DNA from 2 places in the Aminipila terrae genome. Region 1 is predicted to be linked to the other one. Evidence: riboswitches for the same ligand, from Rfam matches in the RefSeq annotation. Region 1 holds a riboswitch; the other holds the start of a gene.

What was found. Region 1 has a riboswitch for cobalamin ahead of Ami3637_RS02035 (DUF2292 domain-containing protein). Riboswitches for the same ligand answer to the same signal wherever they lie in the genome.
Region 2: it holds a riboswitch for cobalamin, as region 1 does, so the genes downstream of both, Ami3637_RS08915 (PQQ-binding-like beta-propeller repeat protein) here and Ami3637_RS02035 (DUF2292 domain-containing protein) in region 1, are expected to answer to the same signal.

What each region holds. Positions count from the first base shown of each region.
Region 1 covers NZ_CP047591.1:434,701-438,128, reverse strand. Annotated here, with positions in the region: gene Ami3637_RS02045 (coiled-coil domain-containing protein) at 1-146, shown strand, start outside; gene Ami3637_RS02040 (Tad domain-containing protein) at 153-1,259, shown strand; cobalamin riboswitch at 1,383-1,606, shown strand; gene Ami3637_RS02035 (DUF2292 domain-containing protein) at 1,809-1,967, shown strand; gene Ami3637_RS02030 (InlB B-repeat-containing protein) at 2,079-3,428, shown strand, end outside.
Region 2 covers NZ_CP047591.1:1,862,312-1,865,739, reverse strand. Annotated here, with positions in the region: gene Ami3637_RS08915 (PQQ-binding-like beta-propeller repeat protein) at 1-1,169, opposite strand, end outside; cobalamin riboswitch at 1,381-1,593, opposite strand; gene Ami3637_RS08910 (hypothetical protein) at 1,992-2,369, opposite strand; gene Ami3637_RS08905 (hypothetical protein) at 2,379-3,428, opposite strand, start outside; gene Ami3637_RS08900 (hypothetical protein) at 3,418-3,428, opposite strand, start outside.

The DNA.
Region 1 (3,428 bases):
AATCTGATATTACAATGGAAAAAATTATTGTAGAACAAAAACTTAGTGAGGCAAATTCAAATCTTGCTATGTTGGAAATAAAGCTGAAAGCGCTAAGTAAGTCCAATGATATCAAAAAAACTGAAGAGCATGAAATGGAAGTGTGATGGCTCATGAATGTTTTTAAGTATTGTGGGTACAGAGAAGAACAAGGTTCAGTTACCATTATGGTGGCATTATTTATTACTGTACTGATGGCCTTTACAGCAATAGTAATTGATGTGGGAAGAGTTGCACTAGAAAAGCAGCAGCTTCAGAGCGCAGTAGATGCTGCCTGCCTTGCAGGGGCACAGGAATTGCCAGACAGTATTGTAGCGGCAAAACAAAAGTCGATTATGTATTTTGAGGAAAATGGATTTGATGAAGAGGAAATTGACCAAATAGAATTTGTGAATTCAAATAAGAGGATAAGAATAACTGCCAGCCATCCGGTTGAATATACTTTTGCAAAAATATTCAAAAGAGAAGATAATACAAAAGTGTCTGTAAGTGCAGCAGCGGAGTGCAGCAGTGTTTTTGGACCTTTTAAGTATGCACTATTCTCTGGTAGTGAAATGGATTTATTGCAGTTTAAAGGACAGAACATAATTGATGGCAATGTTCACTCTAATAATAGCATAAAAAATGCTGCCACGGTAACTGGAGTTGTTACTGCTGTAAATACTATTGATGCCAAGGTTAATGCTTCATCAGGGAAAATAGAAAATTCTCCGTATGTCTCTATGCCTGATTTTTCTGATGTTTTAACTCTGGCAACTACGGTTAATCAAAGTACTTTAATCAATGTTTTTGGTGCATCCTTTAAAGCTAGCAGTAATCAGTATACCATGTCAGCTGAGCAGCTAAATGCCATGCTTTCCGTCTATTCTACGGTGTTTATTAATGGAAATCTCACTATAAACGGTAGTGGGATTCATTCTAATGGAAGTATATTAGCAACTGGAGATATGACATTTAACGGTAGTAACGTAAGCATGAATGCGTCAGATTCGGTATGCTTTTACTCAATGAACGGAAATATCACATTTAATGGTGGCAGTGGTGATGTGACAGGAATTCTTTATGCCCCGAAAGGCACAGTAAGACTAAATGGTAACAGTGGTATTTTTTATGGGTCTATTGTTGGAGATTTGGTGACCTGTGATGGAGGGATAAATCTAACATACAGTTCCCAGGCCGCCCAGAGTGTCCCTTTTACAATAACCAGATTGGTGGAATAGAAACGAATTTATATCAGTTAGTTCAGTAAAAACATTTTTCGACAACTTAAACTGTTATTTTACATAAAATTTCTTCAGGGTGTTGACGTAGAGGAAAATCAATGATAACATGATTGTGGTGAAATTTAATAGATCATTTTATGTTCTGTTCGCTGGAATCTAAGGGGATTTTGGCGGATAGCTAAGAGGGAAGCAGGTTCAAGTCCTGCGCGGTCCCGCCGCTGTAAACGAGGAGTCCTGCCTGTCATACAAAGATAAATGGGTGAGCCACTGAGTAATTTCTTGGGAAGGCTTGGTAAGGATGATAATGCGTAAGCCAGAATACCTGCTTAAAATGAAGACAGAATCCGACGGGTATTCGGCAATTCTTGTAATACAAATGATTAAAATTATACAGAAATACGGGCTGTAGCAATAATGCTACAGCTTTTTTTATGTGAATTTAATCAGAAAAAATATGTAGCAGTAACTGCTGTATATAAGGGATAAACATAAAAGTGGGATTGATGAGAAATAATCTAATGTTAGTAAATGCAGGAGGAAAAAGAAATGTCAGTAGAGGCAGAAAAGAAAAATGTTATTCCAAATGAGCAGGAACAAAAACTGCTGAAGATTATTCATCAAATCGGTTTTGGAGAGATAAAAGTCATAATCAACGATGGGAAGCCTATACGGCTGGAAGAAGTCAGGAGAAGTATAAAATTGTAATTATGGTTAGAGCTGACCAGAAAACTGGAGGTTCTTTATTATAGTAAAAAACTATAGTAAAGGACCTTTTTTATTTATTATTATTGAAGTTTTTAGAGAGGAGAGACTGAATTGACAAAAAGAAAGAATTTTTTATGCGCAATTCTCTGCATGACTATGATTATATCGCAGTTTACAGCGATTGCTTATGCAGGAGATGAGTTGAATTCGGTTAGTCAGGCTACAGGAAACTCAGTTTCCGAAAGTCAGGCGACAGCAAAAGAAAACAGCGATGGCACTATAACGGATGGTGCCGCTACAGGTGGTACGGAAGCAGGAAAAACCACTGACAGTATAACCACGGGTGATACGAAAACAGAAGGAACAACTGACAGTACAACCACGGGTGATACGAAATCGGGAGGAAACCCTGACAGTACAACCACGGGTGATACCAAAACAGGTGGAACTACCGATAGTGCAGCTACGGGTGATACGAAAACAGGAGAAACAACTGATAGTAAGACCACGGATGATACGAAAACAGGTCAAACTACCGATAGTGCTGTAACGGATAGCACAAAAACTGGCGAAACTACTGGAAGTGCAGTTACAGATAGTAAAACTGAGGTGACCACTGACAGTGCTGTAACAGATGCTACAACAACAGCAGCCATAGAGCCACTTATGATGACTTTAATGGAGAGTGCAGGAACTTTTTCTATTAGTGATTATGATGTAAACAAGCTATATGAAAAAGGAAGTACTTTTACAATCAGTACAACGGAGGAACTTAACAGATTCTCTGATTTAGTAAATGGTAAATTTAAAAATACCACAGGAGAAGCGGTTTCTGTGGATTTTGACGAAGATACAGTACGTTTGGAAAAAGATATAACCCTATCTCTGGGATGGAAGCCTGCCGGAACAGAAAAAACACCATTTTCGGGAACCTTTGATGGGAAAAATCATACATTAGATGGTTTAAATATCGTTACCAGCGACAGTTATCAGGGATTATTTGGATATACGCTAAATGGTGAAGTAAAAGATTTGGCGGTGAGTGGAAGTATAAAATGCAGCGGTGATTATATAGGGGGAATCATTGGGTATGCAAACTGTACTGATATTACCAGATGTACCAGTAACGTAGTGATTTCCGATGGAGGAAGCTATGTGGGAGGTATTGCTGGATGCGCGACGGGTTATACCACTTTATGCATTAATAATAAAGATGTTTCAGGCAATAAAAACTTTATCGGGGGAGTTGCAGGTCTTAATTATGGACTTGCACAGGATTGTTTAAATAAAGGAAACATCAGTGGAGTAAATTACGTTGGAGGTATAAATGGAAAAGGGAAAGTAAAAAACAGTTTGTCTTTAGGAAGCTTTACTGGTACAGGAGATCATGTATCCGGAGTTTCACCAGAAGGAGCAGTGACCAACTGTTATTCTAAGGAACAATGTACAGAAGCCCAGTTA
Region 2 (3,428 bases), 1.4 Mb from region 1:
TCACCTACCGGACGAGCATACAGAAAACCTTTATCTCCACCAAAGTAAACATAATCTCCATCTACAACAGCACCAGCCCAATAAAAACCGCCATTACCCGGATTAAATTCTTTTAACTCCTTATTATCCATGTCATACTGATAATATGTTCCTGCATTTCCTGACCATGTTCCGAAATACAGATAATCCCCATTCTTTACTATAGGAGTATTGATCTGTGCATTGTTTGGCACTGCTAAAGACAATTCTGTAGTAGGTTCTTCGTCAATATTTGTTACTTTTGTAATAGAACTGTTCTGTTCATACAATTGGCAATATTCAATCTCCACAGTATTGCTATCATTTCCTGAAATTTCATAGGTAAATTCCAGCGTATTATTTGTCCCTGTATTTACAGCAGATTCTGCCGTAGATTGGAAATTATCATTCAGATAGTAATGTCCATCGATTAGGTTAGAAGCGTTTAAGGTCTTACTTCCTACTGTAGTACCGTTAAGCTTAGCAGTAATAATCATATTTACATTGCTTCCGTTGATTTTTACGCCAGTGGCAGAACGATGAGTCTCACCACTAGTTAAATTAGTATTTGTCTGAGTCAAAGTAACAGTTTGGTTACCTGAAACAACAACCTTACCATTTTCCAAAGTTGTTCCTGCAGAAGATACAGACCAATCTGTGATTGCTCCTCCAGTCAATGTCAGCTCATCGTTATTTGCTTTCTGATTAAATCCGGATGCCCCCACATAGATGCATCGGTTTTCAGTATCCAGGTAAGGAGAGGATAGTTGGAATCCTGAACTCTGGGTAATCTGCTTTTCCCATACTACCTGTGGAGTAGATGCCGAACAGTCTATTTTAGCTAGCCTGCCGCCACCCTTATCATTTGCAACTTTATATCCGTCATAAAGTATATAAGCAAAGGTATTTCCATTTCTGGTTTCCATAACAGCTGCTGAATCCACACCATCCCAACCGGATCCATTTTTCGGCAGATCAATACGTGTGACATTTGGACTTCCGTTGGTTGGTGCTGCATTGATAATCCCGTTGTGAATATCATTTCCCTGGTAGGTTGGCCAGTCTGCAGCGTATGCAGTGAGCCCCATGCTCATGACCATAGCTATAATCATAAGGGTTGCTAACGGTTTTCTTAGCTTTAATTTTATCATTTCTTTTGTTCCTCCTTTGATATTAGATAATAAAACAAATATTTATACGGCGTAATTGCCATATTTTTTTTAATAATGCTCACCCCCTTTCTCTTTTGGACAACAAAAAAAGACTATAGCAAATCTGCCACAGTCCGTTTTCACTGTTTTCTTAATTTATTTTAAAAAATGAATTTAAAATACAATTCCCTGGTCATTTACCTCGTAACCGGTTACTTCTTCAATCCATGCAGGTCTTCTGACTTACGTATCCACATTTCTGCCCTCCTTCCCAAAAGCTTTGTTTGCTTTCAGTGGACATTTGCGTCACGCAAATGAATGGGCAGGAACTCCTCGTTTACAGCGGCGGGTCCGTGCCGGACTCTCACCGGCTTCCCTCTTAGCTGCCGGCTCCCGCCGACAGACATAGATATTTATTTAATTGAATAGCTCTTCTTGTCGAAATTTGTTTAATATTGTCGAAATTTCATAATTATATATAAAATGTAAATATTTATATTTTCACCAACTATAATATCACTTTAATTTCTATATTTCAACATTATTCTTAATTAAATATTTCTTATATTTTTTATCAAATACCGCCCACAAATTAAAACTGTTGGAAGGTTATATAACCATCCTCCAACAGTTTTAATTATAATGATGTTTCCTACAGCATCCGAATCTTATTCTAACTCATTGTATGCCAATCCTCTAAAACGTTCTACTTCTCTAATCTATTGATTATATATAAGTTTTATAATAGCCTTAGCTCTTGCTAAGAAAGTCTAAAGCAGTTTAGCCTATCTCCTTAATTCTGATTTAAATCTTTATCAGTCTTTATGCCTGCAATTTTTTTATTCCTATGCTCGACTGCCAAAAAATAGTGCTTGCTACTATAGACAGAACAATAATGATCATCAAACTAATATCACTAAATTTCCATGTTGTATAATAACTGCAGATTGCCAATAAAAAAGAACTTATACTTAATAGGAAACATGCTATGGATTCCAGTAAAGATCTTTTATACGCTCTTGCTTCAAAAGTCCAGTAAAAAAGTATACTACCCAGAATTAGCGATGATATAAAGTTAATATTAATTCCCAGTCTTGCAAAAGTTTGCGGTGCGTCTCCCCTCCTAGCAAGCATGGAAAAAATTAGTGTAAATATACCAACAATAGTAATAACCACGTCCAATCTGCGTCTGTATTTCATATATCTCCCCTACTTCTTTACCTTAGAATAACTTTCATAATACCCCGGTTTAAATGTTCCCTGATACCGGTACACATCTTTAATCTCTTTTGTAATTCTGTATGTATTTACGATACCACCATCTGTAATTATAAAAGAGATTCTTACAAATTCATTGTCACCACACTGCATGACTGCCTCTCGAAAACAGTCTCTTTCCCAAGCTTTTGAAAGATCATAGCAGCAAACAATTGCTCCTGCCAGAAAACTAGCCCTGGCAACGGATATAGTAACACCATATTCTGTGTATACCCAAGTACAAAATCCTGATAAAGCGGCCGCAGTTCCTGCATCCCACGCTCCTGCTGCTTTATCATACAGAACCTTTTCAATATGTGTGCCCTCCGTTATTAAATATAAATCATTAGCAATATCTTTCGGCAAATAAACGCACTGCCATACTCCTCCAAATATCGGACTTGTTTTATCCGCATACCATGTTCCCCCATCTGGAGAATGATATGTCTTTCCTATTAAATCGTACCAAACCTGCTCCCGATTCACAATCATTCTGTTGTTCTTTATCTGAGCATTTCCAAGGGAAACTCCATACCTTTTACTCCTACCGTTTAATTTCACTGTAGTGATACCGCTCTTTGCATCATACGTAATGATTCCATTTTTCTCTATATTTTTATGTGTAATTGTCTTATCGATTTCTCTTCCATACTCAACTATGAGTTTTCTTAAATATGCCTGATCAATGTTAACATCCTTATTCTCCCTGTACCTTATATCTGGATCATTTTTGTCTTCCCATGGCCAAATGATAGAAGGGTAAACTGGTGTATCTCCTAACCCTGTAGTGTCTAACATAGTGGTCATGTCTTTCTCCAGATATGAAATGTCACTCATTGGTCTCTCTAAATACTGAATGGGGTCTACTAACTGAATGTTCTTGCCATTTTTATCGCATGGCTTGCTATCCTTAGATTCACAGAAAACAATTTCAATTAATCCTTTCCCAGTGTTAGCGTCTCGTCCCATTTGTCCAACTACATCACCTTGTTTAACTACATC